Regions from separate parts of the Micromonospora profundi genome, predicted to be linked through region 1. Evidence: riboswitches for the same ligand, from Rfam matches in the RefSeq annotation. Region 1 holds a riboswitch; each other region holds the start of a gene.

Region 1 (5,669 bases):
GTTGACCTTGGAACATCGAAGGCCCTGGCTGGGACTCGCGTCCTTGCCTGGGCCTTGATCGTGGAGCGGGTGACGGGAATCGAACCCGCACTGTCAGCTTGGGAAGCTGATGTTCTGCCATTGAACTACACCCGCGAGCGGCACCACTGTACCCGAGTCGCCCAGCCGGTGCACCCAGGCACCCCTGCGCGCCGGCCGGCGAGCCCGTCCTACAAGAAGTTTCCTCACGGCAACATATGGTCGTTCTCAAATGCATCGATGGGTTGTAACGTCAGCCACACGTTCTCAGCCCTGGCGTGACACACCCCCTGCCGCGCCGCCAGAAAGAGGTGGGCCCATGGGACCCCGTCCCAACCTGCTGACCCGGCGTGCCGCCGGTGTCGCATCGACAACCCTCGCGCTGCTGCTCAGCACCGCTGCGGTGGGTGTCGTTCCGGCCGCTTCGGCCTTCTCGGCGGCGCCCGACGGCGCCTGCGTGGAGCCGGCCGACAGCCACGCCGACGCCCGGATGAAGCCCGGTGGCGCGGCCAAGCACGACCCGAACGAGTTGACCGTCAACCAGGTCCGCGAGCGGGAAGCCGACATGGCTGCGGCGCTGCGGGAGCGCGCCAACTATCGGACAGGCGCTGGCGCTACGGCGCTGGCCACCGTCACCATCCCGGTGGTGGTGCACGTGATCCAGGAGAACACCACCCGCGCGGGCGGCAACATCCCGGACTCGATGATCACCTCGCAGATCAACGTCCTCAACCAGGCGTACGCCGGTGCGACGGGCGGCGCGGTCACCGCGTTCGCCTTCCGGCTCGACAGGATCAACCGGGTGACGAACCCGTCGTGGTACCCGATCGTGCAGGGCTCGTCGGCGGAGCGGTCGATGAAGTCCTCGCTGCGGACCGGCGGCAAGAACACGCTCAACATCTACCTCGGCGAGTTGAGCAACAACCTGCTGGGCTGGGCGACCTTCCCGCAGCGCAACCTGAGCAGCATGGACGGCGTGGTCGTGCTGAGCGAGTCGCTGCCGGGCGGCACCTCGACCAACTACAACCAGGGCGACACCGGCACCCACGAGGTGGGGCACTGGCTGAACCTCTACCACACCTTCCAGGGCGGCTGCGGCGGCTCGGGTGACAGCGTCAGCGACACCCCGGCCGAGGCTTCGCCGGCCTACCAGTGCCCGACCGGGCGGAACACCTGCTCGGCGACCGGGCTGGACCCGATCACCAACTTCATGGACTACACCTACGACTCGTGCATGTACCAGTTCACCCCGGGCCAGGCCAGCCGCATGCTGACCGCCTGGAACGCGTACCGCGCGGCGTAGCTCTCCCGCGTACACCTGGTGCCGGCTCCGCCACGACGGAGCCGGCACCAGCGTTTCTGGGCCGTGGTCAGGCGGCGGCCGTCGTGCACTTGACGTCGCGGCTGAGCCGGGTCGGGCGAGCCTGGGGTACGCCGAGCGGCGCGGCCGCCGGGGCTCGCGGGTCGAGCCAGACCCGAACGGCCGGACGGCTCGGCGGGAGACCAGGAATGCCGGTGATCTGGTGCTCACGGCGGGTCAGCATCGCCACGTCGACGGTGAACTCGAAGAGCCGCCAGTCGACCTGCGGCTCGGCTCGGGCGGTCTGCGCCAGCCGGGCCACCCGGGCCGGGTCGGTCACCGGCGAGGCGTGCCCCGCCACGTACGCCTCGTCGTCGCTCTCCTCCGGTGGGAACGAGTGCAGGGCGTAACGGCCGTCGCGTTCGAGATCGCGGCGCTTCGGCGAGTCGATGATGAAGCAGAACAGGCCCTCGTCGGTGATGACCGGGGACACCGGATGGACGCGGGGACCGCCGTCGGCGCGGACCGTGGCCAGATAGCCGAAGCCCGGCCCGTACTGCTGCAGGAGAACGCGGATCCCGTCGGCGAGGCGGGGCTCGTCGGCGGCAAAATCGGACCAGGAAGCCATGAGGGCATTCTATCGAACAAATGTACGAGAGGCGACCTCGACACGCTGGTCACCGGCTGCCTCGCTATGGTGGTCCGATGCTGCTCTCCGACCGCGACCTGGTCACCGAGATCAAGGCCGGCACGCTGGGCCTGGAGCCTTTCGAGCCCACTCTGGTTCAACCGTCCAGCATCGACGTAAGACTCGACAGGCTGTTCCGGGTCTTCAACAACCACCTCTACACGCACATCGATCCGGCCATGCAGCAGGACGACCTGACCTCGGTGGTCGAGGTGCCCGACGGCGAGCCGTTCGTGCTGCACCCGGGCGAGTTCGTACTTGCCTCGACGCTTGAGGTGATCTCCCTCGGCGAGCAGCTCGCCGGCCGTCTGGAGGGCAAGTCCAGCCTGGGCCGTCTCGGACTGCTCACCCACTCCACCGCCGGCTTCATCGACCCGGGTTTCTCCGGTCACGTGACGCTGGAGCTGTCAAACGTGGCGAACCTGCCGATCACCCTCTGGCCGGGCATGAAGATCGGGCAGCTGTGCATCTTCCGGCTCTCCTCGCCGGCCGAGCACCCGTACGGCTCGGTGGTCTACGGCTCGCGCTACCAGGGCCAGCGGGGGCCGACGCCGAGCCGCTCCTGGCAGAACTGGCGCGCCTGGCCGACCCGTTGAGCCGCTCGCCCGTTCGGTGTTAGTAAGGGGCCCCTTCTCTACACGAGGCGTTAGGAAGGGGCCCCTCCTTACACCTCAGCCGGGACGGCCGTAACTGTGGATCGGTCCGTCGTCGACCTTCTTCATCTTGACGGGTTGACCGGCCTGGGAGGCGTGCACCACCCAGCCGTCGCCGACGTACATGCCCACGTGATGGATGTCGCTGTAGTAGAAGACCAGGTCACCGGGGCGGAGGTCGGCGCGGCTGACGTCCTTCGTCACCCGGCTCTGCTGCGCGGCGTTGTGCGGCAGTGACACGCCGGCCTTGGCCCACGCGGCAAGCATCAGCCCCGAGCAGTCGTACGAGTTCGGGCCCTCGGCGCCCCACACGTAGGGCTTGCCGATCTGGGCGCAGGCGAACTTGACCGCCGTGCCCGCCCCGCCTCCGGGGTAGCTGGCCGGGCAGGGCGCCGGACGCAGCGGACCCCCGCCGCCGTTGCCGTACACCTTGAGGCGCAGCTTCTGTAGCTTGTCGATCTCAGCGTTGATCTGCTTCTTCTTCGCCGCGAGCTGAGCCTCGGTCAGGGTCAGCTCGGCGACCAACTCGTCCAGCGGCGCCTTCTGCCGGGCCAACTCGTCGCGCAGGTCGGCCACCTGCTTCACGTCCTGCTGCTGGTTGTGCGCGAAGCGGTCGAGCATTTCGAGCTGGCCGACCATCTCGCTTGGCGAGCGGCTGCCGAGCATCGCGTTGACGGTGGAGACGTTCTCACCCATGTACGCGCGGACGGCCAGGGCGCTGACCTTGTCCATGGCGGCGTCGACCTGGCGCTCCAGCGGGGCGATCCTGGCGGCCAGCGCGCTTGCCTGCTTACGCTTGGCGGCCAGCTCGGTGCGGGTGGAGTTGTGCCGTTCGATGATCGGTTCGAGCTTGTTCCAGTCGGCGTCGATCTGGCGTTCGATCTCGGCGACGGACGGGTCCGCGTGCGCGGCCGTGGCGCTGCCGGTCAGGACGACGGCGACGCCGACCATGGCGGCGAGAGCTGTGGTGAAGCGGGACCAGCGTTGACGCGGCACGATCGACAGGGGGTCGGCTGAGGCCGACCGCTCGGACGACGGCCGCGGGGCATGGAGTGCCACCGGGGTTCCGTACTCCTTCTTCCTGACCGCCTACCGGGTTAGCTGACGGGTTCGGGCGGGAAGTCGACGCCCTACCGCACGATCTGCGGATTCACCCCGAGGGAACCTGGGTCCCCGGCTCACTCGTCGAGCGACTCGGCGGTGCCGGTCCGTTACCGCCCGGGATGGGCAGACCTGCTACCGGGCCGACGATTGACCAGAGTAGAGATGACCGTTACCGATCCGCAACCCGTGCGGCAGTGACACTCCGTGGCGATTCTGCGGGGTCACGGACCGTGCGCGAAGGTTTTTTTCTGCCTGTATCCGAATATGGAAAGGTATTGACGGGAGCTCCTGGCCGGCGGGAGGGTGACCTCACAGTTACCCACGCAATCTAGGGGGTTCGATGCACCGTCCAACCCTGCCGTCCCGTCGGCGCACATTGCTGGTCACCGCCGTGGTCGCCGTGACCGTGGTGCCACTGCCCGCCGGTCCGGTCGCCGCCGCACCAACGGCCGACCGCCAGCAGCAGTACGCTGCCGCAGCGAGCGAGTACGGCGTACCGACCGACGTGCTGCTCGGCGTCTCCTATCTGGAGTCCCGTTGGGACAGCAACGCCGGCACGCCCAGCACCAGCGGCGGCTACGGCCCGATGCACCTGACCGACGCCCGGCACGTGACCGCCCTGCCCGGGCGCGGGCACCACGACACTGGCACCGAGGACCCGCGCGGCGACGACTCGCGTACCGCGCTGGCACCCCGCGAAGCCTCGGAGCCCGCGCCGCCCAGCGCCGCCCTGCAAACGGTCGACGCCGCCGCCGCGCTGACCGGCGTGGCCCCGGAGTCGCTGCGCACCGACCCGAACGCGAACATCCGGGGCGGGGCGGCGCTGCTGGCGTCGTACCAGCGGGAGCTTGGCGCACCGATCGGCACCGGCACCGACCCGGCTGCCTGGTACGGCGCGGTTGCCCGTTACGCCGGCGCGGACAGCGCCGACGCCGCGGCGGCCTTCGCCGACGAGGTCTTCACCACCATCGGCGCCGGCGAGTCCCGGGTGACCGACGACGGCCAGCGGGTCACGCTGCCGGCCCGCACGGTACGGCCGGATCGAACCTGGCTGGACCGGCTGGGCCTGCGCAAGCTCGCCCGCCCGGACGGGCTGGAGTGCCCCCGCACCATCTCCTGTGAGTGGATCCCGGCGCCGTACGAGGCGTTCGGCGACGGGGACTACGGCAACCACGACCTCTCCGACCGGCCCAAGCGGCAGAAGATCGAGTACATCGTCATCCACGACACCGAGGCGAGCTGGGCCACCACCCTGAAGCTCGTCCAAGATCCGACCTACGTGAGCTGGCACTACTCGCTGCGCTCGGTGGACGGGCACATCGCCCAGCACGTCAAGACCAAGGACGTCGCCTGGCACGCCGGCAACTGGTACGTCAACGCCAAGTCGATCGGGCTCGAACACGAGGGCTTCGCGGCGCAGGGCACCTGGTACACCGAGGCGATGTACCGGACGTCCGCGAAGCTCGTCCGGCACCTCGCGCTGCGACTCGGCATCCCGCTGGACCGTCAGCACATCATCGGCCACGACAACGTGCCCGGCACCACCGCGGCGACAGTGCGCGGGATGCACTGGGACCCGGGCCCGTACTGGGACTGGACGCACTACTTCGACCTGCTGCACGCGCCGCGACTCGACACCGGCACCCCGGCCACCGGCCTGGTCCGGATCGACCCGGACTACGCCACCAACAGGCCGGCGTTCGTCGGCTGCGTCACGCCAGGCGTTCCGTGCCCGTCGCGCGGTTCGTCGTCGGTGGTGCTGCGCTCCGCGCCGTCGGCCGACGCGCCGCTTGTCAACGACATCGCGCTGCGCCCCGACGGCACCCCGAACACGATGGAGGTGTCCGACCACGGCGCCCGGGCCTCCGCCGGCCAGACGTACGCGCTGGCCGGTCGGCAGGGCGAC
Region 2 (5,669 bases), 440 kb from region 1:
ACCTCGTCCCGGTCGGTGCCCGGTGCCACCACCACGTCGGTGACCACGTGCTCGCCCCGGGTCAGGGTGCCGGTCTTGTCGAAGAGCACCGCGCCCACCGTGCGCATACGCTCCAACGCCAACCGGTCCTTGACGAGGATCCCGGACCGCGCGGCCAGCGCGGTCGACAGCGCGACGACCAGGGGGATGGCCAGCCCGAGCGCGTGCGGGCAGGCGATCACCAGGACGGTGACCGCGCGGATCACCGCCTCGTCGGGCCGGCCGAGCGCCGTCCAGACCAGCACTGTCAGCACGGCCGTGCCGGTGGCCACGTAGAACAGCGCGGCGGCGAACCGGTCGGCAAGCAGTTGCGCGCGGCCACCGGAGGCCTGCGCCTGCGCGACCATCCGCTGGATGCCGGCGAGCGCGGTCTGCTCGCCGAGCGCCTCGACGCGTACCCGGATCGCCGAGTCGGTGGCCACGGTGCCGGCCACCACCCGGTCGCCCGCCGACCGCGCGACCGGCCGCGACTCGCCGGTGATCATCGATTCGTCGAGCTCCGCGCTGCCGTCGACGATTCGACCGTCCGCCGGCACCCGACCCCCCGGGCGGACCAGCACCACGTCGTCCACCCGCAGGTCGGTCACCGGCACCGCCTCGACCTGCCCGTCCGTGGCCACCCGCTCGGCCTCGTCCGGCAGCAGCGCGGCCAGTGCCGCGAGTGCGCCCCGGGCCTGCCCGATGGCCTTCATCTCCTGCCAGTGCCCGAGCAGCATGATGGTGACCAGCGCTGCCAACTCCCACCAGAAGTCCAGGTCGAAGGCACCCACGCTGGTAGCCAGCGACGCGGTGTAGGCCACTGTGATCGCCATCGCGATCAGCAGCATCATGCCCGGCGCCCGGTCCCGCACCTCCCGGACCGCGCCCACCAGGAACGGCCAGCCACCCCACCAGAACACCACCGAGCCGAGCACCGGGCCCAGCCAGGACCGGCCGGGGAAGTCCCAGCTCAGACCCAACTGATCCGATACGAGCTGACTGGTCACCACCACCGGGATGGTGAGCACCAGGCAGACCCAGAAGCGGCGACGGAACATCGCCGGATCGTGCCCGGCGTGCTTGTCATGCCCGGCGTGCATGTTCTGCCCGGCGTGCTTGTCATGCCCGGCGTGCTTGTCATGCCCGGTGTGTGCGGCGGGGATGCCGTGCCGCTTGCGGTCGGGGTCGGGCGGTGACAGAGGCGGCATGCCTCAAACATGCCCGGCCGAGGGCTGCCGCGCGAGCGGTTCGCTTATCCGACACCCCGTCACGATCTGCCGCCCCGATACGGGCTGGATAGCATCTCCCAGGATGAGCCTCCATACGCCGCCACGCAGTCAGGCTGCGACGCCACCATGTCGTGGCGTCGCTTCCCGTCGACCGGGCCGGACGTTGACCGTCCGTGATCGGACGATCGCCGGGCGACGATCCGGCGCGCTTCCCGCGGCGTTTCCCCCGTCGACGGTGAACCGACCGCTCCGCTGACACGTACTTCGCACCGGATCGTTGGGAGTCTCGCATTGGGTTCCGACCACAGCCATTCCGCGCCACCCGCCCCGCCGCGGGTGCGACGGATCCTCGTCGCGACGGTGGTGCCGCTCTTCGTGGCCACCGTCCTCGCGGCGGTGGTGCTCTGGCCACGGGACGGGTCGCCGCAGACCGATGGCGGGGCGGACGTGCCGCGGTACCACGGCACCGTGACCCGGGTGGTTACCGAACCCTGCCCGCCGGCGCCGACACCCGAGGGCGGCCCGTCGGCCGGACCCTGCGGCACGGTGGACGTCCGCGTCGAGGACGGGCCGAACGCCGGCCAGCAGGTCCAGACCCCGATTCCCGCCGGGCCGGGCGCACCCCGGGTCGAGGTCGGCGACGACGTCATAATGGTCGAGCTGACCGACCCGACCGATCCCGCCGCCAGCAGTTGGAACATCGCCGAGCACCAGCGGGGAACGCCGCTGCTGTGGCTGGCGGTGGTCTTCGCCGCCGCGATCGTCGCGTTCGGCCGGTGGCGGGGCCTCGCCGCGCTGGCGGGGCTGGCGGCCAGCTTCGCCATCCTGCTCACCTTCGTGCTGCCGGGCATCGCCGCCGGTGGGTCACCGCTGCTGGTGGCGGTGGTCGGCGCCGCGCTCATCATGTTCGTGGTGCTCTATCTGACCCACGGGGTCACCGCACAGACCTCGGTCGCGGTCCTCGGCACCCTGGGGAGCCTGATCCTCACCGGCGTGCTCGCCACCATCGCCACGGCCGCCACCAACCTGACCGGCTTCGGCAGCGAGGACGCCACCACACTGTCGATGTTCCAGGCCGACGTGGACCTGCACGGCCTGCTGCTCGCCGGAATCATCATCGGCTCACTCGGCGTACTCGACGACGTGACTGTCACCCAGGCCGCCACCGTCACCGAGCTGGCGAACGCCAACCCGGGGCTGAGCCGGTTGCAGCTCTACCGGGCGGCCACGCGGGTCGGACGCGCCCACATCGCCTCCACGGTCAACACCATCGTCCTGGCGTACGCGGGCGCCTCGCTGCCGCTGCTGCTCCTGCTCACCGCCGACACACGACCCATCACACAGATCCTGACAAGCGAGTTCCTGGCGCAGGAGATCGTCCGCAGCGCGGTCGCCACGCTCGGCCTGATCGCCGCCGTACCGCTTACCACCGGGCTGGCCGCCCTGGTGACCGCCGCCGGGTCGACCCCGACCGGCGACGCGCCCCGGCCGCGACCGGAGCGAGCCGACGTACTGGCCGCCCTCAGCCGTCCACGCGCGGGCCGGCCCGACCCCGAGCACACCCCACCCCCATCCACCGCCACCGACCAGTGGCCAGAGCCGGACAGGAGCACGAAGACGGCATGGTGACACTCCTCAGCGTGACCAGATCGGGCCCTCGCCCCGACGACAGCAGCACTGGTCACTCAACGCCATGGCGATATGACGCTTTTGGTGGGCATCCAGGCGTAGCTCACCCGGCCGACTCTCGGGTAACCTCGCTGCCGGTTACCGATGAAGGCGCGAAGCGGCGCCTGCGGTGCCACCGCCCAATCGCCAACCGGCGAGCCGGGGACCCAGGTACCTGGGGTGAATCCGCGCCAGCGGTAGGGGCCACTTCCGTCCCGAACCCGTCAGCTAACCCGGTCGGCGGTCGACGGAAGGGAACATTGTGACGGCACCCCTACGCCGCTGGTTGACACCTGTGGTGGCCGTGATCGCCGCACTGACCGTGCTCGCCGGGCCCGTACCGGCCCATGCCGCCCCCACGACCCCCACCCCGTCCGGGCACGAGGAGGACGGCGAGCCGAAGCTGCTCAACGACGTCATCGAGCAGGCCAACCGCGACTACTCCGCGGCAAAGTCCAAGCTGGACAAATCCAAGAAGCGACAGCTGGAGTTGGCGATCGAGGTCGAGCGGGCCAGGGCCGACCTGGACGCGTTGGAACCGCAGGTCGCGCAGATCGCCGCCCAGTCGTACCGCACCGGCCGCGTCGGCGCGATGGCGATGCTGCTGGACAGCACCGCCCCCGACACCTTCGTCAAGCGGGCCGCGGCGCTCGACGAGCTCAACATGGTCAACGAGAAGAAGCTCGCCGAGGTCAACGCGGTCAAGTCCCGCGCCGAGCAGGCCAAGCTGGCCCTCGACACGGAGGTCCGCGAGCAGCAGAAGCAGACAGCCCTGATGGCCAAGCGCAAGAGCGAGGCGGACAAGGCGCTCTCCCTCGTCGGCGGCAAGGGCTTCACAGGCGGTCTCGTGGACGCCACCTCGCCGGTCGCGAGGATCGGCCCGGGTCGCACCGCCGACGGCGACTGGAAGCCGCAGTCGTGCAGCGAGGACGACCCGACCACCTCCGGCTGCGTCACACCACGCACCCTGCACGCCTACAAGGAGGTCAGGCGGGCCGGCTTCACCCGGTTCGTCGGCTGCTACCGCCCCGGCGGGCCGTGGGAGCACCCGAAGGGCCGCGCCTGCGACTGGTCGCTTCAGAAGAGCGGCTTCTCCCCGTGGCACAACGAGGACACCCGCAAGTACGGCAACAACGTCGCCGCGTTCCTCATCCGCAACGCCGACCGACTCGGCATCTACTACGTGATCTGGAACCGGCAGATCTGGTTCCCGGCGACCGGGTGGAGCTCGTACAGCGGACCGTCGAACCACACCGACCACGTCCACATGTCACTGCTCTGACGGCACGTACCGCAGACGAGGGCCGCCCCGCAGCACGCGGGGCGGCCCTCGTCGCACGTGGCGGGTCGGCGGTCCGGGTCCTGTCAGGCGGCGGCGGTCGCGGCCGGGCCGTCCTGGACGCTCGGCACGTCGAGGGTCGCGGCGCCGACCGGCACGGCGGTCACCGGACGCACCCCACCGATGGCCAGGCGGTACGACATTCCCACCACCGCGCAACGGCCCTGCTCCACCGCCTCGGCCAGTACCGGCGACTGTCCGAGCAGCGTCTCGACAGTCTGCGCGATGTGGATGTCGACGATGCCGTCGATGTCGTCCACACCCTCGGTCGTGGCGCGCCGCAGGCTGGGCAGCACCGCGTCGACCACCGCGCGCAGGTGCCCCACGGGTGCGGTGCCGGTGGTGGCCGCCTCGCGGGCCGCCTGGACGGCACCGCAGGAGTCGTGACCGAGCACCACCACCAGCGGGGTGCCGAGCACTGTCACCGCGTACTCCACGCTGCCCAGCACCTCCGGGCCCACGATGTGCCCGGCCGTACGGACCACGAAGAGGTCACCCAGGCCCCGATCGAAGATGATCTCGGCAGCCAGCCGGGAGTCGGAACAGCCGACGATCACCGCGAACGGGTGCTGCCCGTCGGCCACAGCGGCCCGGTGTTCGGCGCCCTGGTTGGGGTGGCGTGGAGCACCGCTGACGAAGCGCCGGTTACCGTCGGCCAGCTCGGCGTACGCCCGTGACGGCTCGGTGAGCGCCGGTGCCTGATCGGTGGCCCGCTGCGGACCCGGCTGCCTACCGGGCATTGCGGAAAGGCTCATCCCCGCACCTCGTCTCCATGCATTTGACCTGCTCAACCCGCACGTCGACCGGCCCGGCGGCGGGCGCTGGCTCGGGCTCCACGTTCACACGCACCAGAAGATGCGTCAAGATATGCGTGATATAGATTTCATACGTTGGCCCGGCTCGACCCGCCTGCGACAGGCGCGAGGCGAGGGCGGGCAACCGGAGAGGCGGTCCCACGATGGCGAGCACGGCGACAGCCGACGGCAGCACAGGCAGCGGCCGGAACTGGACATTCCTCACCAACCACGGGCATGTGCTGCTGTCCATCGCCCGCGATCCCACCGCTCGGCTGCGGGACGTGGCGGCCGAGGTCGGCGTCACCGAACGCGCCGCCCAGGCCATCGTCGCCGACCTAGAGGCGGGCGGTTACCTGCACCGCACGCGGGTCGGGCGCCGCAACGAGTACACCCTCAACCCGGCCGGCCGGTTCCGGCACCCCGCCGAGGCGTACCGCCAGGTCGGTGACCTGCTCGCGCTCTTCGCCGAAGCGCCAACCGAGGACGCCGCACACCAGCCGTGACCGATCCCCGCCGGGACGCTGCCCGATGCGGCACGGCGGTAATCTCTGCGGGTGCGCCAAAGCCTGCCGTCCAGCGCGACCACGGGATTACGCCGTGGCGTTCGAGCAGTCCTCA
Region 3 (5,669 bases), 5.2 Mb from region 1:
CCAGACCGCCCTGGAGCAGGAGATCGCCGTCGAGCAGCGGCATCTCGACCGGGTGTACACCCGACTGGCCGAGCTGCGCCAGTCGGCGGTCCGCGCCGAGCGCGACGGCTACCGGATGGCGCGGGTGGGCACGTTCGGCGCGCTCGTCGAGCGCGACGCGATGGTCTTCCACGCCGCGCAGCGGCGGCACACCCTCGACGCCGAGCACGAGGGGCTGGTCTTCGGCCGGCTGGACCTGCGGGACCGTCAGGTGCTGCACGTCGGGCGGCTCGGCATCCGCGACGAGGACGCCACGACACTTGTCGTCGACTGGCGGGCGCCGGCCGCCGCCGCGTTCTACCAGGCCACCCCGGCGCAGCCGCTGGGCGTGGTGCGTCGACGGACCATCCAGTCCCGGCGGGAGCGGGTCACCCGCATCGAGGACGACCTGCTGGACCCCACCGCCACGCCGGAGGGGATGACTGTCGTCGGCGACGGCGCGCTGCTGGCCACCCTGTCCCAGGCCACCGGGCGGGGCATGCGGGACATCGTGGCGACGATCCAGCGGGAGCAGGACGAGGCGATCCGGTCGCCCGGTTCCGGGGTGACGATCGTCGCCGGCGGCCCGGGCACCGGCAAGACCGCTGTCGCCCTGCACCGGGCCGCCTACCTGCTGTATTCCGACCGCAGCCGGTACGCCGGCGGCGGCATCCTGGTGGTCGGTCCGTCCACCGTCTTCGTCGAGTACATCGCCTCGGTGCTGCCGTCGCTCGGCGAGGACACGGCGACCCTGCACTCGCTCGGCACCCTCTTTCCGGGAATGACCGCCACCCGCACCGATCCGCCGGACGTGGCGGCCGTGAAGGGTTCGCTGCGGATGCGCCGGGTGCTGGAGCGGGCCGTCCGGGACGCGGTGCCGGGCGGGCCGGGTGAGCTGCGGCTGCTCTACCGGGGCACGCTGCTGCGGCTGGACCGCGCCGAGCTGGACGCGATCCGGGACCGCGTGCTGAACCGGGGCGCCCGCCGCAACGAGGTCCGCCGGGCCGGCTTCGACGGGGTGTTCGCCGCGCTCTGGGCGCAGGCCCGCCGCCTGGGCATCGGCCGGCTGCCGGAGCAGCGTGCCTTCGAGGACGAGATCGCCGAGCGGCCGGAGTTCCGCGAGTTCCTCAAGGCGTGGTGGCCGCGGCTGCATCCCCGGCACGTGCTCGGTTGGCTGGCCCGTCCCGACCGGCTGCGCAGGTACGCCGGGGGCATCCTCTCCGGCGCGGAGATCCGGTTGCTCGGTGCGGCGTACCGGAGTCTGGACACCGACGGCCTGACCATCGCGGACGTGGCGCTGCTCGACGAGTTGGACGCCCTGCTGGGCAAGCCCGTGCAGCCGGCCCGCGCCCGGCGTGACCCGTTCCAGCTCGCCGGCGGCGTCCGGGAACTGAGCACCCTTGGCGACCGCCAGCGGGCGGCCCGCGCGGCGGCGCGGGAGCGCCCGGCGGACTACCGGGACTACGCGCACATCGTGGTGGACGAGGCGCAGGACGTCTCGCCGATGCAGTGGCGGATGATCGGCAGACGCGGCCGGCTGGCCTCGTGGACCATCGTGGGCGATCCGGCGCAGACCGCCTGGACCGGTGACCCGGAGGAGCTGACGCGAGCCCGTGACCAGGCGCTGGGTCGGCGCAAGCGGCTGGACTTCACGCTCACCACCAACTACCGCAACTCGGCGGAGATCTTCGCGGTGGCGGCGGCCGAGATCCGCAGGCTCTATCCGGACCTGCCGCTGCCCAGGGCCGTCCGCTCCACCGGGGTCGATCCGGTCGAGCAGGTCGTACCGGCGGCCGGGTTGGAGACCGCGACGGTGGAGGCGGCCACCGGCCTGCTGGCCGAGGTGGACGGCACGGTCGGTGTGATCACGCCGGTCCCCCGCCGCGACGAGGTCGCCGGCTGGCTCGGCGCGCTCGGCGGGTCGCGGTTGCAGGTCGTGACAAGCCTGGAGGCCAAGGGCATGGAGTACGACGGGGTGGTGCTCGTCGCGCCGAGTGAGATCCGGGCGGATCCGGGTGCGGGTGTCCGCACGCTCTATGTCGCGCTGTCCCGGGCCACCCAGCGACTCACCACCATCGACCCGATCGGCTGAATCCGTGTTGGCGGGGCCGGGGGTACATCGTTGCCCTACAGTTGCATACATAGCGATGTGAACATACATTTGACCCGGTCCCGGCTGGCACAGGAAGGTGGGTTTCGTGGGCTCAGGTCATGACCACCACCACGCTTCGGTCAGCAACGCCGCACAACAGCACCGGGGCCGACTCTGGGTAGCGTTCGGCCTGCTCGCCACCCTGATGGTGGTCGAGGCGGTGGCCGCACTGCACACCGGCTCACTGGCACTGCTCTCCGACGCCGGGCACATGTTCACCGACGTGCTCGGCATCGGGATGGCCCTGGCCGCGATCACCGCAACCCAACGGGCCGCCCGCGACCCACAGCGCACCTTCGGGCTCTACCGCCTCGAGGTGCTGGCCGCCCTTGCCAACGCCGTCCTGCTCTCCGGCGTGGCGATCTACGTGTTGATCGAGGCGATCGGCCGGTTCGGCGACCCGCACGAGGTGGTGGTCGGCCCGATGCTCGTGGTCGCCGTGCTCGGCCTGCTCGCCAATGTGGTCGCGTTCGCCCTGCTCCGCGCCGGCGCCCGGGACAGCATCAACCTCCAGGGCGCCTACCTGGAGGTGCTCGGCGACCTGCTCGGCTCGCTCGGCGTGATCGGCGCGGCGCTGCTCATCGCGGTCACCGACTGGTGGTGGGCCGACCCGCTGGTCGCGGTCGCCATCGGCGTGTTCATCCTGCCGCGCACCTGGCGGCTCGGCCGCGCCGCGGTCCGCATCCTCGTGCAGGCCGCCCCGGAACACCTCCAGGTCACCGCCGTGCACGACCGGCTCGCCGCCGTACCCGGCGTGGTCGAGGTGCACGACCTGCACGTCTGGACGCTCACCTCGGGCATGGACGTGGCCTCCGCACACCTGACAATGGCACCCGACGCGGAGGTCGGCACCGTGCTCACCGCAGCACGCACCGCCCTGCAGGAGGAGTTCCGGATCGAGCACGCCACGCTCCAGATCGAGCCCGGCGCGGCCCCGGGGGCCTGCGGTGCCGTCACCTGGTAAGGCGAAATTCCGCCCTTAATCCCTTTTGTCGGCTTTTTGAGTAGCGCCATGCACACCGTCAGTCACAATGGCTGCACCAGCCCCATGAGCACCGGTAGGCTGGCTCCCGGCCACCACCCGGCGGCGCCCTCCCGGCGCCGGTGGCGGCCGCCGCCTAATCACCCGAGAGGGCGAACCGGGGAACCATGTTCCTGGGGTGCATCCGCGTCAGCGGTAGGGATCTTCCGTCCCGAACCCGTCAGCTAACCCGGTCGGCGGCTGACGGAAGGACATGCGCAGTGGCACGAGCACGACCCCCCGCCGCCCGATTGGCGGCGCTGATCGTCATGATGTTCACCCTCGGCGTCGCCATCCCCGCCGGCGCCGCCTCGGCCGCTCCCCCGGCCACCCAGCGGGCCGCGGCACCCGACAACGACGAAGAGGGCGGCACCCCGGCCCTGCGCGCCGCACTGGACGCGGCCAGCAAGGGCTACCTGGACGCGAAGCGCGCCCTGGACACCTCGGTCCAGCGGCAGCAGCAACTCGCCGCCAAGCTCAAGACCACCGAAGCCGAGATGAACGAGCGCAGCGGCAAGGTCGGAGAGATCGCCGGCGTCGCGTACCGCACCGGCCGGCTCAGCACCGTCTCGGCGCTGCTCAACACCAACACCCCCGAAGGCTTCATGGACCGCGCCGCCGCGCTGGACGTGGTCGCCGCCAACGAGGACCGGGTGCTGCGCGACCTGATCGCCACGAAGGACGAGGCCAACCGCACCCGCGTCGCCCTCGACGGCGAGATCCGCGAGCAGCGCAAGCAGGTCGAGGTGATGGCCAAGCGCAAGGAGCAGGCCGAACGCGCCCTGACCGTTGCCAACACCAGGCAGCAGACCACCGCCTCCGACTCCGGCTCCAACCGGGGCACCTCCACCGCCAACGCCAAGCCCGCGCCGCGCAACTCCGACGGCTCCTGGCCGTCCGAGTCGTGCAGCGTCAACGACCCCACCCCGGCCAACGGCTGCATCACCCCACGCACCCTGCACGCCCTCAACCAGGCCAAGGCCGCAGGCTTCACCAGGTACGTCTCCTGCCACCGCTCCGGCGGCTCCGGCGAGCACCCGAAGGGTCGCGCCTGCGACTTCGCCGCGCAGAAGAACGGCTTCGGTGGGGACGCCACCGGCGGCGACAAGACGTACGGCAACAACCTCGCCGCGTACTTCATCCGCAACGCCGACCGGCTCGCCGTGCTGTACGTGATCTGGTACAGGCAGATCTGGCTGCCCAGCAGCGGGTGGAAGTCGTACAGCGGGGCGAACGGCGACCCGTCCAGCGACCACACGAACCACGTACACCTGTCCGTGTACTGATCGACCCCGACCCGGCCGGCGCCTCCCCCACGGGGGGCGTCGGCCGGTGTGCGTCAGCGGGCGCAGCCCGTCCTGTTCGCGCCGCGCAGCGCGGAGGGCCAGCGGGGCGGGCTGGGTCAGGTCGACGGTGGGGGGTTGTCGCTGCGGTCGAGGGCCGCTCCCAGCCGGGCCGCCAGGGCCAGGTGGGCGACGCGGGCCTGGCTGAAGGCGTACCGGAAAAGGGGTTTCGGTGCCCGCAGGGTGATCTCGACGTCGATCCGGACCAGGCCGTCGGGCTCGGCGCGTAGACGTGTGTGGTTACGCACGGTGGTGGCCGGCCACTGGCGTGCGACTGTGACGATCTCGTCGTCGTCGAGGGTCAGCACGTCCGCGTGATAGGTGGTTCGGAAGCGCACCGGGCCGGCGACCAGCCGGTCGTTGATGGTGTAGCTGGCCACGGCTCCGTCCCTGGGCGGAACTCGCCGCACCCGGACGATGAGTGGATGCAGCTCGCCCTGGCGGCTCAGGTCGCCAAGCAGGGCCGCCGCGTCGGCGAGCGAACAGCGGGCCTGCACGGTGTAGCTGAACGTGTCGCTGCTGAGCACGCCGTCTCCCGCCGTCGATGGGTCGCACGATCGTCCCGTACACAGGTGGGGCTGGCAACGCCCGGACGGACACCGGCCGTTGCCCGGGCATTGGCGGCGCGTTATCACTACCGTCGGCTGTTGGGGTATCACCGGTCGTGACGAAGGGTGGACGCATGAACGGGGATGACCGGTGAGCGGGCACGTGATGGTCTTCGCGCCCACGCCGCAGCTGACGGTAACTGTGGATCAGCCGAACGACCACCCCGAGCTGCATCTGCACCCCGGCGGTCAGGGCGTCTGGCAGGCCCGCATGGTCCTGTCGCTCGGTGTCGAGGTGGTGCTGTGCGCCGCGCTCGGCGGCGAGATCGGCCAGGTGCTGGAACCACTGCTGGTCAGCGAGGGCGTCGACCTCAAGGTGGTGGTCCGGGACTCCGGCAGCGGCGGCTACGTGCACGACCGTCGGGACGGCTCCCGGCAGGAGATCGTCGACGTGCCGGGGCATCCGCTGAGCCGGCACGAACTCGACGAGCTCTACAACCTGGCGCTCGGCGAGGGCCTCCGCGCCGAGGTGAGCATCCTGAGCGGGCCCAACGAGCCGTGGCTCGTCCCGGCCGACGTGTACCGGC
Region 4 (5,669 bases), 2.0 Mb from region 1:
CGGGAATCTTCGACCGGATCTTCGTGGCCGGTCCGGCGGCGATCGACAGGTACGCCCGCGCCGGCGTACAGATCCCCGCGGAGAAATTCGTCGTGGTGGGCCGCCCGCAGGTCGAGTCGATCCAGGTACGCCCGGAGCCGGCCGTCGGGCTGGCCCAGCCCACTGTGCTCTACACGCCGACCTGGACGGGGCACCACGCCGACGCCGACTACTGCTCGCTGCCGGTGGCCGAGGCGCTGCTGCGGCGGCTGCTGGCACGCGGCGCGACGGTGATCCTGCGGGCCCACCCGTACACGACGCAGAACCCGGCATCCGCCCGTCAGCTGGGCCGGCTCACCGAGCTGCTGGTCGCCGACCGGAGCCGCACCGGGCGACCGCACGTGGTCGGGGCTGCGGCCCGGGAGCTGAGCCTGACCGAGTGCGTCAACCGCTCCGACGCGCTGATCTCCGACGTGTCCGGGGTGATCTCGGACTACCTCTACTCCGGCAAGCCGTACGCCGTCACCGACATGGGCGACGAGGGCGAACGGTTCACCGAGAACTTCCCGCTTGCCGCGTCGGGCTACGTGCTGCGCCGGGACATGTCGAACGCCGACGAGGTGCTGACCGCCCTGCTCGACACCGATCCGCTGGCCGAGGCGCGCTGGGCGACCCGCAGGCGTTACCTGGGTGACTTCCCCGCCGAGTCGTACGCCGAGGCGTTCCTGACCGCCGCCCGCCGGGAGTTGGCGTCGACGGACCACTCGACCGAGCGGTCGACGCAGCTCACTCCGCTGGCCTGAACCAGAGGCGTGCCGAGCGTCAGCGGTAGGCGTCCAGCAGCGCCAGCACGGCCGCCGGGTCCTCCACGTGCGCGTTGTGCCCGAGCCCGGGCAGCGTGGCGACCGGCACCCCGTACTCCTTGAGCTGCGCGTCGGTGACCATCGTGTCGTGCTCGCCGCGCGCCAGCACCACCGGCACGTCGGTCGCGGCCAGGAGCGCGGCGAGATCGGGCTCCCCGACGGCGAACGCGCCAGTGTCCATCGCGAGGCGCCACCGGCCGTCGATCTGGCGCAGGCCGGCGTCCACCATCGGGTGGTCCGGCGGGACCAGGCCGGCAAGCCCCGCGACCCGCAGGTAGCGACGGGCCGCCTCGGACCGGCTGGCGAACCAACTGACCGGGCGGGCCGCTACGTCGGCGGCGCGGGTCAGCTCGTCCGGCGTCCAGACGGCCTTGATGCCGAGTCCCACCACGGCGTCCACGGGCGTTCCGGCGGCGCGGGCGGCCAGCGCCAGGCCGACGACCCCACCCAGCGAGTGCCCGAGGACCACGATGCGGTCGCCGGGCGCCAGGGCCTGGGCGATGCGGTTGGCGAAACCTTCGAAGGAGTACGTCGGCAGCGGCGCCGACCAGCCGTGGCCGGCGAGGTCGGGTGCCAGCCACCTGCCGGGCCAGTGCTGCTCCAGCAGTGGCGCCCAGGGCAGCCAGACGTCACCGGTAGCCCCCATGCCGTGCAGCAGAAGCAGGACCGGCCTACGGTCGGCGTGACCACCCGATTCATCCAGCACGGCCGCAGTCTCCCACGGTTCACAGCCCACGACGAGAGCCGTCGCCGCCCTGGCCCGGCGTCGACGAAGACGCCGCGAGCGCCGGCCCCTCGTGGGAGACGGCGCCCGCGGCGTCTGGTGGGCCTCACGCCTGGGTCAGGCGGAGTAGCCCCGAGTGGCGATCCAGTTGGCGAGGTTGATCGTGGTCATCCAGTACTCGCCGTAGGCCGCGTTCGCCGAGTCGGCGATCCGCACGGTACGGCCGTCGTCCTTGTAGCCGACCACCGCGACGTAGTGCCCGCCGCCGAAGGAGTGCCAGCCGCCGTTGGTGTCGACGGCGTCCCCGGCCACGTTGGCCACCACGCCACGGCCGTCGGTGATCGCGGTGACGACGTCAGCCTGGAGGCGGTCCATCTGGGCCGGGCTGGGCGAGCCGGCGAACGTCCGGGTCCGGTACGGGGAGCCCTTCACCTCGGCGTTGAGCACCCGTGTGGTGTCCAGGGCCGAGTTGGTGCCCATCTCGGTGGTGCCCAGCTCGGCGCCCAACTGGTCCTGGGTGCGGTTGATGCCGGTGGCGCTGAGTGCGTTGCGGACGGCCGCCGGGCCGCAGTTGTAGTAGGTGTTCTGCGCCTGGTAGCGGAAGTCGAGCACCTTTGTCGCGGGCGGCTTCGGCGCTGCCTTCTTGGCGGTCAGGTCCGGGTCGCTGCTGGCCTTGGCCGCCGGCGATGCGGCGCTTGCGGAGGGGGCGGCGCTGCTCGGGCTGGCGCTGGTCGGGGCGGCGCTGGCCGAGGGGTCCGCGTCCCGGGCGTCGCCGCGGGAGGCGGCGGTGTCGCTGCGCATCTCGGCGACTGTCGACGCGGTGTGCTGGCCGACGGGGGCTTCGTCGGCACCGGCCACCAGGGCGCCGGTGGTGGTCGCGATGGCGAGGGCCGCGGCGGAGGCGACGGCGATCTGGTACGGGCGTTCGGTGGCGAGGCGACGCAGCTGACGCTGCAGGGTGTGCTTCACGGGTCCTCCACGGTTCAGGGGGAGAGCGGCACACCGGGGGCAGCCGGTATCCGGGCACGCGCCAGCGCGCGGACCGTGGTCCGCGGATGGTGGAACCGCTCAGGGAAACGCCCGGCGCGGCCGGGCGGGAAATGCGGTGACCCTGGGGGTCAGCTCACCGCCACGAGGAGGGCAAGCGTGGGTACCGCGACGCCGTGAAGGCGGAGGAATAGCCGAGGGGTGTGCGGGTGCTGCATGGGGATGGAACTCCTTCCGACACCGCCTACCGGGTTAGCTGACGGATTCGGGCGGGAAGATCGCCCTACCGCGGGCCGTGGCTCGCGGATTCACCCCGGACGTACTTGTGGGTCCCCGGTTCGTTGATCACGATTGAGCGGGTCGGTGCGGCGTCGCCATTCGCGATCGATTACCGCACCGGACGGGACGAACCCTACTGGCCGCCCAGAGCCCTGCCAAGCCTCGCTCACCTGCGTAAACCTTGAACGGGGCGACAATTTCCGGGCGTCTTGCCGCTGACGTGACTCGATGGGACGAGCGGTTACGGAGGCACCGTAGGTCGACAAGCGGACACGTCGTCGACAATGCCGCCGGATCTGCGGGAACAATCCGGCCGAACGCGCCAGCCGCCCGATTTCCCGCGCGTGTGACCGGGCTCACCGAATAATCGGCGCGTTTCACCCCACCCGCGCCGGGCGCCACCGCGCCGCCGCCGCCGGCAGAGCCGCGACACGGACGGTGCGGCGGGCCGCCACCCGGGTCGGCCGCAACCGGGCCGCCGCCGCGTACGCCTCCTCGGCCAGGGCGCGCGCCGCAGACGCCGCCAGCTCGGCGTCGCGCCAGGCCGCCCGTTCCCGTCCGGCGGCAGCCTCGTAGTCGGCCCGCCGCGTCTCCCGGGCCGCCCGGCTGATCAGCACCTCCTGCTCCACCGGGTGCCGTCGTGGATCCCAGCCGTGCCGGTGGCCGAACACGTCGCCGAGCTGCCGCATGGTCAGGTCCCCCCGCCAGTACGCGGCCATCGCCGCCCGGTGCAGGTAGCGCTCCCGGATGGCGTACTCGGCGGGGGTGCGCGGGGTTCGCGGGGTGGGCAGCGCCCCGGCGCCGGCGAACCGGCGGGCCACGGCGTCCGCCTCGTCGTACCGCGCCCAGGTCTGCTCCACCTGCTCCTGAGCAGTCAGCCAGGCCGCACGCCGTCGGCGGGCGGTCTGCGCCGCGCGGGCCGCGGCGACGGCCACCTCCTCGGCGTACCGGCGCAGGTCGGCGGCCTCGGCGACGGCGGCCTCACGGGCGGTGGGCGCCGGCTCGGCGGCCTCCCCGTCCCGCTCGGCGGCCGACCCGTCCCGCTCCGGACGGGCGACCAGGACGGCGAGCACTGTCAGTGTCAGCAGGAGCAGGGCCGACCAGATGGCGGCGGCCTGCGGCACCTCGGTCAGGAACTCGTAGAAGACGACGGTCTCCATGGTCGGCACCTCGGTGGGAGAGCGTTGCGATGGGAAGCCGCACGAGCGTCCGGGCCAGGGGGCCACGGTCGGCCGGTGCGAGGTGATGTGTCGTCAGGCGCGGCGGCGGGACGGTGTCCCGGTGATCGCGACAGGTGTCGCGGTGTGGCTCAGCGGCCCGGCGGTGCCCGGGTGCCCGGCCGGGTCGGCTCGTCGGCGCGGGGCAACGGATCGGTGGCCGGACGCGCCGGCAACGACTCTGCCGTGGCGGCAGGCACACCGCCCACGCCGCTGGGCGGGACAGGGTCGGTCGACCGCACCGTGGTCGCCTCGTCGGCGGCCGACACGTCGGCGACGGTGAACCTCGCGGCCATCTCGGCGGCGACGGACGTTTGCAGCCCGAGGCGCAGCACCGGGGCGGCGGTGAGGGACGACGACGCGGACGACCCGACGCCGACAGTCGCTGACCCGGCGGCTGGCGGCGGTGACCCGGCGGCTGCCGTCGACTGCGGGCCTGGGCCGAGCGCGAGCGCGGCGACGGCGAAGCTGGTCAGCAGCCGTGTCGACCAGCGCGCCACCCACCACAGAGGACAGGTGAGCGCGACCGGAAGCACGGTCTCACGCTACCGCCGGCGCCGACCGGGCGCATCGGGCGCCGGGCGTGTCGACGCACGCCGCGCCGGACCGCGTTTGACCAGGTTGGACCCGTCAGCGCGAGTCGGCGTACGTCGATCGGTCGTCGGGCTTTCCGGCCCCGGCCTCGGTGTCGGCGGTCCGTTGCCGAGGGACGGCCGACGGGCGGGCCGGGCGGCGCGGTGCCAGTCGGCGCATCAGTGGCGTCTCGACGTAGCGGTGCAGCAACCCGGCCAGGATCAGGCTGACCACCAGGAACCCGAGCACCACAGCCGGGCCGCGCCACCCTTGGAAGCCGGTCCCCCAGTCCCCGCTCCACCGCAGCACGCTCGTCATCACCAACACGTGCACCAGATAGAAGGCGAAGGAGACCTCGCCGAGCCACACCAGCGGACGGGAGCGCCACGGCGAGCGCCGGTCCCGCACGTCCGCGTCCGCGGCGGCGGTGATCACCAGCAGGTACGCGACAGCGAGCAGGGTGGTCCACAGTTCGGCGCGGATCCACTGCGAGGCGGCCACCCAGGTCGCCACGAAGATCACGGTGGCCGTCGTCAGGCCAGGACCGCGCCAGAGGCCCCGGCGCATCAGCTCGGCCGCCACCGCACCAAGCCAGAACTCCAGCGACCGTACGGGCGGGAAGATCTGCGTGAACCACCACCGGCTGACCTCCGGCACCAACTGCTGTGCCGGCCAGAGCGCGAGGATCAGCAGAGGCAGCGCGACGATCAGCGTCCAGAGCACCGCCGGACGGGCCCGGCGCAGCAGGGGCAGCGCCAGCGGCAGGCAGAGGTAGAAGAAGAACTCGCAGGAGAGCGACCAGCTCACCGTGTTGATGCTGTAGAACCAGCCCGGCCGGGGATCCCACGCCTGCAACAGCAACAGGTTCTCCAGCGCCGCCGCCGGCAGCACCGGGTCGGCGAACCACCAGGCGACAAGCAGCGCCGCAGCCCACAACACCAGGTGGTTCGGATAGATCTTGGCGACCCGCCGTCGCCAGAAGGCGCGCCGTGAGTCGCCTGGGCGGGCCGACCAGACAAGCACGAAACCGCTCAGGATGAAGAAGAA

Evidence for each region. A riboswitch is a leader RNA that binds a small molecule or an ion and turns the genes downstream of it on or off. The one in region 1 is predicted to bind cyclic di-AMP.
Region 2: it holds a riboswitch for cyclic di-AMP, as region 1 does, so the genes downstream of both, F4558_RS24035 (coiled-coil domain-containing protein) here and F4558_RS26185 (C40 family peptidase) in region 1, are expected to answer to the same signal.
Region 3: it holds a riboswitch for cyclic di-AMP, as region 1 does, so the genes downstream of both, F4558_RS03180 (coiled-coil domain-containing protein) here and F4558_RS26185 (C40 family peptidase) in region 1, are expected to answer to the same signal.
Region 4: it holds a riboswitch for cyclic di-AMP, as region 1 does, so the genes downstream of both, F4558_RS17030 (C39 family peptidase) here and F4558_RS26185 (C40 family peptidase) in region 1, are expected to answer to the same signal.

The regions. Positions count from the first base shown of each region.
Region 1 is NZ_JAATJK010000001.1:5,865,098-5,870,766, forward strand. Features, by position in the region: tRNA gene F4558_RS26165 (tRNA-Gly) at 62-135, opposite strand; gene F4558_RS26170 (zinc metalloprotease) at 338-1,321, shown strand; gene F4558_RS26175 (pyridoxamine 5'-phosphate oxidase family protein) at 1,389-1,946, opposite strand; gene dcd (dCTP deaminase) at 2,024-2,602, shown strand; gene F4558_RS26185 (C40 family peptidase) at 2,678-3,718, opposite strand; cyclic di-AMP (ydaO/yuaA leader) riboswitch at 3,732-3,869, opposite strand; gene F4558_RS26190 (N-acetylmuramoyl-L-alanine amidase) at 4,104-5,669, shown strand, end outside.
Region 2 is NZ_JAATJK010000001.1:5,424,974-5,430,642, forward strand. Features, by position in the region: gene F4558_RS24025 (heavy metal translocating P-type ATPase) at 1-1,226, opposite strand, end outside; gene F4558_RS24030 (YibE/F family protein) at 1,539-2,876, shown strand; cyclic di-AMP (ydaO/yuaA leader) riboswitch at 3,043-3,173, shown strand; gene F4558_RS24035 (coiled-coil domain-containing protein) at 3,178-4,197, shown strand; gene F4558_RS24040 (carbonic anhydrase) at 4,281-5,009, opposite strand; gene F4558_RS24045 (helix-turn-helix transcriptional regulator) at 5,213-5,554, shown strand.
Region 3 is NZ_JAATJK010000001.1:675,478-681,146, reverse strand. Features, by position in the region: gene F4558_RS03190 (HelD family protein) at 1-2,110, shown strand, start outside; gene F4558_RS03185 (cation diffusion facilitator family transporter) at 2,217-3,134, shown strand; cyclic di-AMP (ydaO/yuaA leader) riboswitch at 3,276-3,407, shown strand; gene F4558_RS03180 (coiled-coil domain-containing protein) at 3,461-4,477, shown strand; gene F4558_RS03175 (SRPBCC family protein) at 4,594-5,061, opposite strand; gene F4558_RS03170 (1-phosphofructokinase family hexose kinase) at 5,249-5,669, shown strand, end outside.
Region 4 is NZ_JAATJK010000001.1:3,893,394-3,899,062, forward strand. Features, by position in the region: gene F4558_RS17020 (CDP-glycerol glycerophosphotransferase family protein) at 1-782, shown strand, start outside; gene F4558_RS17025 (alpha/beta fold hydrolase) at 802-1,548, opposite strand; gene F4558_RS17030 (C39 family peptidase) at 1,684-2,535, opposite strand; cyclic di-AMP (ydaO/yuaA leader) riboswitch at 2,780-2,921, opposite strand; gene F4558_RS17035 (hypothetical protein) at 3,210-3,992, opposite strand; gene F4558_RS17040 (hypothetical protein) at 4,142-4,585, opposite strand; gene F4558_RS17045 (acyltransferase family protein) at 4,680-5,669, opposite strand, start outside.